Regions from separate parts of the Paenibacillus sp. Pae15 genome, predicted to be linked through region 1. Evidence: predicted binding sites of a transcription regulator. Region 1 holds the regulator's gene; each other region holds the start of a gene.

Region 1 (3,520 bases):
TTCCCGTTTCCATCGATCCGCTCATCGAATGTCGCCTCTGGCGAGGGAGCCTGCTCTCCTATATATGTAATCCGATTACCTTCCATTGTCATATATCCGTTAATGACAGGTGTTTTCTCATTCATCGTAATAAAAGTGCCGTTCTCAATGATTGTTTTTTTCATTAGACCCTTCCTTTCCCCTGCAAATTACAAGTCCGTTTCCAATGTACAACTTCAGCGCGGCAAAATCAAGGAGTCTAGTACTTATAACCACTTTTACCATTACATATCAGAAACAAATTTTTCATATCCTAACTCAAGAAATCTTCATTGCTTTCCATCAGCCGATTGTGTTATTTTTAATTTTGTGAAAAAATTGACGGCACGTTTCTACATATTTTTTATCTTCGCGATGTGATCTTCATTAATTTTTAACAATTTCGGGAGGCCAAAGCTATGCTTTTCACTAAAAAAAATGATACGGATTTTCTTCTCCTGCTGATTAACGCATCGGAGAACACGCTGCAAGCGGCACAAATGTTTCGCAATGCCGTCATGGGAGATCAGCCTCCGGCTGCCTTCTACCCGCAGTTGAAAGAACTGGAGAACAAAGGCGACCAAATCACGCATCAAATTTTCAAAGGGCTTAACAAAGTGTTTATCACACCTATAGATCGCGAAGATATCATGGAACTGGCCGCCAAGGTTGATGACGTCCTGGACGGGATCGAAGCTACCATTGCACGATTCGATTATTTGAACATCACCGTCTCCGACAAATATATGAGAGAATTCTCGGCGGTCATCGTCGCCAGCTGCCAGCACATCCTGGATGCGTTCAAGCTGCTTTCCAAAAAGAAATATATGCAGCTCACGGAGCATACGGTTCAAATCAACAGCCTGGAAAATGAAGCCGACCGTCTGATGCGCGAAGGCATCCGTGAAATTTTCACCAATCCAACGGACCCGTACCACGATTTCAAGCTAAAAGAGCTGTACGAGCGTTTGGAACAAACGACCGACGCATGCGAAGACGTAGCCAACATTCTGGAAAGCGTTGTGCTGAGATATTCCTGAACAGCCGTTGTGCCGGCCGCTAAGGAACCCCAGCATGCTTAGGAGGACATTATGTTAACTATACTTATCATCATCGTCGCCTTGGCGTTGATCTTTGACTTTATTAACGGCTTTCACGATACGGCCAACGCTATCGCAACCTCCATATCTACAAGGGCATTGTCGCCGCGTTTTGCCGTATTTTACGCAGCGGTGCTGAACTTTATAGGTGCATTGTTTTCTTCAGAAGTTGCCAAAACCGTAGGCGGAAGCGTAGCGAATCCTGCTGCGATCGAGAACGGCATGTATGTCGTTATCGCCGCCTTACTATCAGCCATTATCTGGAACCTGCTTACGTGGTATTACGGGATTCCCTCATCGTCATCTCATACGCTTATCGGATCGCTGGCCGGAGCGGTCATCGCCGGAGGCGGGCTTAGCAGCGTCAACTGGTCGGGATTCCAACAAATCGTGCTGATTCTCATTTTATCGCCTATCGTTGCATTTGGTACCGGCTTTATCATTATGTGGATTATCCGTCAACTGATATTGGCGAGCGGCAATCAGTCACGCTCCAAGCTTAACCGTACTTTCCGCGGCTTTCAGATTTTATCGGCCGGGCTGCTGTCCTTTTCTCACGGGGGGAACGACGCTCAGAAGGCCATGGGGATTATCGTATTCGGATTGGTTGCTCTCGGCTACCAATCGGATTTGGAAGTTCCGCTTTGGGTGAAACTTTCCGCGGCCACCGCTATGGGGCTCGGAACTTCGATCGGCGGCTGGAAAATCATTAAAACCGTGAGCAAAAAGCTGCTGAAGATTGAACCGATCAACGGCTTTGCCTCCGACCTGAACTCATCCATCGTGATTCAAACGTCCACCCATCTCGGGATGCCGCTTTCGACGACCCATGTCATTTCGTCATCGATTATCGGTACCGGTTCGGTCCTGAGATTTCATGATGTCAAATGGGGCACGGTCACCCGGATGGTCATGACCTGGGTCATCACGATCCCGATCAGCATGGTGCTGGCCTTTCTGATTTACAAAATTATTTTCCCCTTTATATCGTAAAAAAAGACAAGCCCGGTGCAACTGGATCATTGCACCGGGCTTCCTTTTATTCCTCCAAATAATAGGCCAGACTTTGCAGATCCGTCGTGAAATCCGCATGGTGTACGCGAATCCCGCTGGGCACCTTGATAATCATCGGAGCAAAGTTGAGAATGGCTTCCACCCCTGCCTCGACAAACTGATTGGCCACGTGCTGCGCCTCCATAGCAGGAACAGTTATGATCCCGATCCGCACCTTTAGCGCTTGAATCGTATCACAAAGCTCCTCCATCGGTTTTACCTTCAAATTGTTGATCGATTCTCCGATTTTTGTTTTTTGGGAGTCGAACACGGCCACAATTTTCATATTATCCTTAAGATAAGCGTTATAATTGCATAACGCCCGACCCAGATTCCCTGCACCGACCAATGCAACCGGGATCACCTTGTCGATTTTTAATATTTGCCGGATTTTTTCAATCAGATAGTCCACATCGTATCCAATACCCTTTTTCCCGAATTCTCCGAAATAGGCCAAATCCTTGCGGATTTGAGCAGGGTTTAAATCCAGCTTTTGCCCCAGCTCCTGAGAGGATACCGTTTGTACGTTTTTCTTGCTGAGTTCATTCAGAAATCGGAGATAGATCGGAAGCCGACGAACAACCGCTTCGGATATTTTCGGAGTTTTCATTCTGCATTTTCACCCATCCACTGCTTTATTCTTGGTACCAACTGATTCGAATTCATGTGCTCGATCTTCGGACCTGGCAGCGAATATAAGAAATACTTGCCATAGTTCGTATCGATAACGCGAGTGTCGTATATAATCACAATTCCTTTATCCGAAGCCGTTCGCACCAGACGTCCGAAGCCTTGCTTGAAGCGAATGACCGCCTGGGGTACGGACAGCTTCATAAAAGGATTCTGGTTCTTTTGCTTCAGCTTTTCCGTTTTCGCTTCAACAAGCGGATGATTCGGGGGCTGAAACGGAAGCCTCACAATCGCCAGACAGCTGAGCGCATCGCCGGGAATGTCCACACCTTCCCAAAAGCTGCTCGTCCCAAGCAGCACACTGGCTGGGTTGCTTTGAAATAACCGGGTCAGCTTGCTTCGGTTGCTGCTGTCTACGCCTTGACCAAGTACGGTCACTCCGAATGAAGAGAGCATGTCCTTCAATCCCGCATGAGCGACCTTGAGCATCCGGTTGGATGTAAACAATACCAGCATCCGGCCGCGCGTTTCGAGCGCCACTTCCGCCAGCGACGGCACTAGCTTGTCCAGAAATTCCTTCTCGCCGCTGGCTCCCCGCAGCGTCGGAAAATCCCGGGGTATGGCGACCAGCGCCTGCTTGCGGTAATTGAAGGGCGATGGCAGCTGAACGGTTTTGAGCTTACCGTCCGGATCCCCGTAAGCCAGCCCCAGCTGCTCGC
Region 2 (3,520 bases), on a different contig from region 1:
TCAGTGTTGCGACAATCCCGATTATGGTCAAAAGAATGGCAATCTGAGAACCTAGAATTAACGGATCCCCCGTTATAAAAAACTCATCCCATTTAATGCCCATGATGCCCACCTCCGTCGGTGTTACTCTGTTCTTTCTGCTCTACAGGACTGGTTTCTTTGTTCCCGGGATTACCTTTGTTCCCGGTGTTATCTATGTTCCCTGCGTTCCCTTTGCCTTTGTTCTGATAATTATCTTCTTCCTCAAACACTTTGCCCTGATAACCGTGATACCTGTACAGCTCAGGATGGGTGTACGTCAAGGAATCGGGCTCCGCATGGTTAACCCATTCCAGATGCGTATTGGAAAAAGTCAATCGTCCCAAATGAGTCGGTCTCAACAGCTCTTCATATTTTTCTTCCGTCAGCTTCGGAGCGGTATTGGCGACATCCTTTACCCATTGGTCAAAATCCTCTTGGGTTTGAGCCAACACCTCAAATTCCATATCCGCATATCCCCGGCCGTTGAAGTTGGTGTTCCGGCCTAAATACGAACCGGGATGATCCGCGACAAGATACAATTGCGTCTGCATTTTGCCCATCGTATATTTTTGTCCGCCTAAAGCCGGAACCCAGAAAGACTGCATGGTGCTGGCCGACGTTAATTTAAACAAAATAGGCGTATCCTCCGGTATATTGACATAGTTGACGGTCTCGATCCCCTGCTCCGGATAGCTGAAGATCCATTTCCAATCCGCCGAGGTGACATGAATCGTAATCGGCTTTTTTTCCTCATAGCCCTTGGGGACTTCCTCCAAATCATACAGCGTTGTTACCGTAGGGATCGTCAAGGCGACAACGATGAGGATCGGAATCGCGGTCCAAATGACCTCAAGCAGCGTACTGCCGTGCTCCTCCGGCGGCTCATAATCTTTATTTTCAGGCCTCTCGCGATATTTCCACACAATATAACCGAACAGCCCGAACACGACGACAACGACAAGCAGCATCCAAATCAATGACCAGTTAATCAGCTCCATAATGCTTCTGGCCACAGGTCCCTGGGGTTGAAAAACAACCAGATTCGGTTCGCAGCCGCTTAGCAGCACAACCAAAATGATTGCCAGTGGAGAAAATAGTAGCTTGCGGTAATTCATGGTGGCTCATCTCCTTTCAGAAACAGAGATTGCGAAAAATTTCACAATCTGTTCAAAATCTTTGTGATTCATTTCACTTGATAACTAGATCATAGCACGGCCTTTTCAAGGAAAGTGTTACAGATCGGTTAAAACTGTGACAAATCCGGGAATTTACTTGTTTCATAAAAATTCTGAAGGGAGCCAAACCGATCGAGAAAATGCCGTGTTCATGCGGATCTCCAAAACGGCAAAAAGACATCCTCTCAGGGATGCCTTTATTCTCAAATAGCCATATTAATCTACAGGTGTATATAACCCGGATCGTTCCTTCATCCATTCGAACAAGTGAGAAACAATGACTTTCAATACGGCATAGCCGGGAACGGCCAAGATCACGCCAAGCACTCCGAATAAGTTGCCTGCCGTTAAAATAACAAAAATGATCGTAATCGGATGAATCTGCAGCGTTTTGCCCATAATTTGCGGCGAGATGAATTTGCCTTCAATTAACTGAACAATGGTCCAGATCACGATCATTTTCAGCAGCATGACCGGTGAAGTCACCGTGGCCACGATCAGAGCCGGTGTGATGGCAATCGCCGGACCCAAATAAGGTACGATACTCGTACAGGCCGCTACGATCGCCAGGACAAGGGAATATTCCAAACCGATAATGCGGTAGCCCACGTATAATAAGAAGCCGATGCAGCAGCTGACGATGATCTGTCCCCGGATATAAGAACTGATCTGATTATTCATCTCGATCATCACCCGGTGCGTTTCATCGCGAAGCGCTGTAGGTATGAAGCCCAAAATATATTGTGGGAGCTTTCGTCCGTCCTTCAGCAGATAAAACAATATAAACGGTACGATAATGACAGCCAGAATGGTTTCCGTTACAGCCCCCACAAAGCTTCCGATACTCGCTCCCGCACGATTCACAATTGCGGAAACTCTGGATGACAGGCCGTTCATCCAGTCGGTTGAGCTCGTACCCAGCGTTTGCTGAAGCTGATTGAAAATCGGACTGCCTATGAGCTGCCTGAACCTGGTTTCGAACTCTTTGCTGTATCTGGGGATGTTATCCATCAGCCCGAGTACTTGTTCGCGGATAAGCGGTACAACCGTCACCAGGAGCAGGGTAATCCCACAAATAATGACCAGATACAGAAGGAAGATCGCATAAACCCGTTTGATCCTCTTTCTCTCCATCCAATTGACAATAGGATTGAGTAAATAAAAGGCGATTCCTGTGAGGAGAAGCGGAAGCAGCACGGTCTTGACCAGCACAACGAGAGGCGCGAATACGTAAGGGATTTTGTTTAGTACCAAAATGTTTAAGCCGATCAAAAGCAAGATCATTAAAAACAAGACGAATTTATTATTTAGAAAGAAACGTCTAAACGTATTCGTCCTATGACGCGGATCCCCCATGCGGTTTAATCCTCCTGACTATTCGGCAATGGTTAACTGCGGCATTCACTTTCTACATAGAATAACTTTTATTTGAGGAAAGAACAAGCGACAATTCACAAGAGCCGGAAAGCAGCATGAAATGTGCATAACTTCCATTGTGGATATGTTAGTATGTTTCAAAAAAACGAACCACAGCCTCTATAGATAAGATGTTAATTTTGTGGATAAGCCTGTGGATAATGCAGCTTAAAACCCGTTATTTCTCCATAAAACAAACAGACCGCCCCAAAAGGGACGGCCTCGACAGCTATCATTTTAGACCAATGGGTTTATATGCTCACGACCGGGCCTGATCCGATGATTCCATCGGCTGCCGGATCAATCGAGCGGTTTGGTTGGGCATTTGGGCATCGCCTGATTACCCCGACTTCCTCTCGGTTTTCCATTTCCATTTATCGAGGGTCATCGCGGAACCCGACATGGAAGGAACCATATGAAAGCGAACGGCCAGCATAGTCCCGAACACAATCAAAATCATGCCCGTCGCGACAAAAATCCAATGAATATTAACGAACATCCCCATGCCGCCTCCAAGCAGCGGTCCGATCATCGATCCCAATTGATTCGCGCTCTGGGTAAAACCGAACGACCTTCCACGAAAGTCCGGGTCCGTACTGCGAACAGCAAGAGTATTGACCGAAGGCACCACCGCAGCGATAAATAAGCCGAACAGGAACTGAATAACCGTAAAAAGCCATAACTGCTGGACGAAATATTGCAGGCAGACGACCCCGCCTCCGATAATCAAGCCCAGATGCAGCACCGTCCGGTAGCCGTATTTCTCTCCAACCTTCCCCCAATACGGTGAAGCGATAATACCTGCAATCCCAATAAGAGAAAAAATAATGCCGGAGGTCAGTACGGTGCCTTGCAAGTTGCCTTGAAGATCGGCAATATGAAGCGCCAGCATAGGCTGGATCATATTG
Region 3 (3,520 bases), on a different contig from region 1:
AAAGAATAAAACACGCATCCCAATACATAAACTATGATCATCCAAAACTGGCGCCCGGGCTTAAATCGGAAGGCCAGCGAAAACGTATTGGAAAGAGCCAATGAACCGGAATACAAATTCATGACATTCACCCGAAACTGGGTAACCAGAACAAACAGCACTCCCCAGATTCCTATCACCTTCGGGAAAACATAGCCGGAATCCGCAGCCAGCATCTTAGCATCGCCACCTGTAATCGTGGGCATTAACGTGTAAGCAAACAACGGCCCGATGAGGATTGTAACAAACATCGGGACAAGCATGCCGATCATGGCCAGGAATCCTCCCCGATATCCCGAATTTTCTTTTGCAAAACGCCCGTAATCGGCAGCCATAAGACCTTGAAACACCATTTGCCCATTCGCCATCATGAATGCAATCCACATCGAGTGTTCCGGAAGCCACGGCAGCACCCACCGATCCGGTCCCGCAACCTGATAATGATGGGTCAATTGATATAAACAAAGTCCGAGCAATAAGGCGTATATCACGACTCCCCAGGTTTGGAAAATTTGCAGTGCCTTCATTCCATACCATACAAACAACAGCTTGACCAAACCTAATGCCCCAAATATCAAGGTCCCTTCTACCGCATCAAACTCCACATGAAAATATAAGGAAATGGCATGCGTTACAATCGTACCTTCAAATAAAAAATAAAATACATAGTTCATTCCGTAAATGAAAGAGGTAACGGCAGAACCCATATAACCGAAGCCCATGCCGCGCGTCATCAAATCTATGGTCAGCCCTTCTTTGCTGGCTAAACGGATCATCATCATACCGATGATCGTCGAGCCGATAAAAAAATAGCTAAGCGGCCACAGCATATCAGGCCACCCTACGACATAACTCAACTGCGCCCCGAAGGTGAAAAAAAACATGGCCGTTGAGTTGCCGAGCAGAACGGCAATGATGGCCGGAATCGGCCAACGATAATACGAAGGAATCTTACGGATCGCATAATCTTCAATGTGTTCGGATCGAGTGGTTTGTGTCGGACCTTGGAACCATTTCATAGAAATACTCCCTCATAAACTTTCCAGCTTTCCAGCATATATTGAATTCCCGGTTTGTCGTGTGGTTTGAAGCAGAATAGGGAGCACCCTACGAAATAACTTCATGTAATATAATATAACATAAAATAAATGAATTGTGGCTTCCTTTATGAATATGATCTAAACGGTGTTAGAGGGTATCGCTTCTTTCATAACTAATATTTGCCTGAGTTTTTGGTAAAAAATTGGAGATCGAGGTGGTAAAAATTTTTTAATAAAAAAATGACACAAAATCATGCAAAATGTACAAAATAGGTGTACAATAAGAAAAGTGGCTCGGATGCATGCAATTCTGTGATCCATTCAATGTGAAGATTTTCACAACGGAAAATATAGTAAATTATGTTTATTATATATAACATCCATATTTGCAGCGACGAGCAAGGTACTATTTACACGAAATAAGGAGGAACGTAGCAAATGTTAGAAACAACCATTCAGAAATCGGAACAAGAAACTCCCGCGGTACAAGGAAAGCCGGATGTGCTGGATCAATTGTTAAAGCCTGAAGTGCAAGAATCCTTGACTGTGTTGGTGGATCAGCTTCCGAAGCTCACCGAAATGATGACGCTTCTAACGAAGACATATGATCTGGTGCAAAAAGTAGCTACAGACCGCGTGCTTATTCAAGATATGGTAGGCGGTATCCAGGAAGTGGTCAAACCGCTCGAGGAAAAGGCAAAAGCCATAGCGTCGGCCGCAATCGAAGCCAATGATCGTGCCGAGCAAAGCGATGCCACTATCGGCCTGTTCGGCATGCTGAAATTGCTTAAAGATCCGGAGCTGCAAAGAATGCTGCGTTTTGCGCAAGCGTACCTGGATATTATGAACGAAAGAAAACAACAAGCCTAATTGATGGAACTGAACGGGGGACTGAACGTGAAAAAGCAAATTTTAATTTTGGGTGGCGGCTACGGCGGCTTGTTAAGCGCCCTTTCCGCTCGTGCAAATTTATCGATAGAAGAAGCTTCGATTACTGTAATCAATCGCTTTGGGACGCATCAAATCATTACGGAGCTGCACCGTCTTGCTGCAGGTAACGTGGCGGAAAAAGCGGTTGCGCTGCCATTGGAAAAATTGTTTAAAGGCAAAGACATCCAATTAAAGGTCGGAACGATTGAACATATCGATTTGGAAGCGCGTAAAGTCTTAGTGGCCGACGGCACAACCTACAACTACGACGCATTGGTTCTAGCTCTTGGCAGCGAAACCAACTTCTTCGGCATTCCAGGTCTTCAAGAAAACAGCTTTACATTGAAATCCGTAAACGATGCCAACCGCATTTACAAGCATGTGGAAGAACGGATTCGCGAATACAGCAAAACGAAAAATAAAGCGGACGCTACTTTCGTTATCGGCGGCGGCGGCCTCACAGGCGTCGAGCTGGTTGGAGAACTTGCGGACGAGTTGCCGGGCATTTGCCGCAAAAACGGCGTGAATTTTGAAGATGTATCGCTCTACCTGGTCGAAGCTATGCCAACCATTCTGCCGATTTTCTCTGCGGATTTGATCGAACGCGCGACAGCGAGCCTGGAAAAACGCGGTGTGCAGTTCTTGACAGGTTTGGCAATTACCGAAGTGAACGGTAACACCGTCAGCTTGAAAGACGGCAGAACCATCGAAACCAACACACTGGTTTGGACCGGCGGCGTACAAGGCAACTCGCTGGTAGCCAACTGCGGTATTGAAGTGAATCGCGGCCGCGCAACGGTGAATGAATTCCTGCAATCGGTATCCCACCCTGAAGTATTCCTCGCCGGCGACTGCGCGGTCGTCTTCGGTCCTGAAGGACGCCCGTACCCGCCAACAGCACAATTGGCATGGCAGATGGGTGAGCTTGTGGGCGCAAACATCGCGGCTTCCTTCAAGGGCGGCAAAATGGACGCGTTTGCTCCGGTCTTCTCCGGAACACTCGCCAGCCTGGGACGTAAAGACGCTATCGGTTCCATCGGCCAAAACGGCATCGAATTGAAAGGCGCACCGGCTTCCATCATGAAAAAAGCGAGCAACGCCCGCTACCTTTCCCACATCAACGGCTTGTTCGCACTTGCTTATTAAAAAAATAGTTTTCCTAAATAACAAGCCTTCGGGATTTCCCGAAGGCTTGTTTGTACAGATCTATGTCTGAACCTCCAAACCGATAGGAATGGCCGCTGAAGTCCCCTTCCCTAAGCCCTTTTTACTTGGCAGTACCCTGGCAAAGGTTAGACTACGCCCTGTTTTGATTTCGTGCATCTCAGTTTGTAGGTTCGCCCGTACCCTTTGGCATAGCGAATGATCCGGCGAATCATGCTCCTGTTTTTCAGTTTGGTAAACGGACAAGGATCGGGGTTCGTATTCACTTCGATAATCCACGGCTTAAGACGCCGGTCAAGGGCGATGTCCGCACCGATTTCCCGCATGCCCGGATAGGCGGCGCTTAG

What was found. Region 1 encodes Rex, which represses fermentation and respiration genes when NADH is low (regulators of the CRP and FNR family bind a similar motif). Its sites were predicted from a motif close to TTGTGAAATATTTCACAA; they were not measured.
Region 2: the regulator Rex is predicted to act here: its motif matches at 1,166-1,183, upstream of qoxA (cytochrome aa3 quinol oxidase subunit II).
Region 3: the regulator Rex is predicted to act here: its motif matches at 1,404-1,421, upstream of NR121_RS11840 (DUF1641 domain-containing protein).

What each region holds. Positions count from the first base shown of each region.
Region 1 is NZ_JALJRM010000006.1:204,847-208,366, reverse strand. Features, by position in the region: gene NR121_RS07590 (amidohydrolase) at 1-164, opposite strand, end outside; gene NR121_RS07585 (DUF47 domain-containing protein) at 438-1,058, shown strand; gene NR121_RS07580 (inorganic phosphate transporter) at 1,110-2,111, shown strand; gene NR121_RS07575 (redox-sensing transcriptional repressor Rex) at 2,158-2,781, opposite strand; gene dinG (ATP-dependent DNA helicase DinG) at 2,778-3,520, opposite strand, start outside.
Region 2 is NZ_JALJRM010000026.1:28,200-31,719, forward strand. Features, by position in the region: gene qoxB (cytochrome aa3 quinol oxidase subunit I) at 1-103, opposite strand, end outside; gene qoxA (cytochrome aa3 quinol oxidase subunit II) at 93-1,136, opposite strand; gene NR121_RS19155 (AI-2E family transporter) at 1,413-2,552, opposite strand; gene NR121_RS19160 (MFS transporter) at 2,953-3,520, opposite strand, start outside.
Region 3 is NZ_JALJRM010000011.1:121,479-124,998, forward strand. Features, by position in the region: gene NR121_RS11835 (purine-cytosine permease family protein) at 1-1,058, opposite strand, end outside; gene NR121_RS11840 (DUF1641 domain-containing protein) at 1,518-1,949, shown strand; gene NR121_RS11845 (NAD(P)/FAD-dependent oxidoreductase) at 1,977-3,155, shown strand; gene NR121_RS11850 (YheC/YheD family protein) at 3,302-3,520, opposite strand, start outside.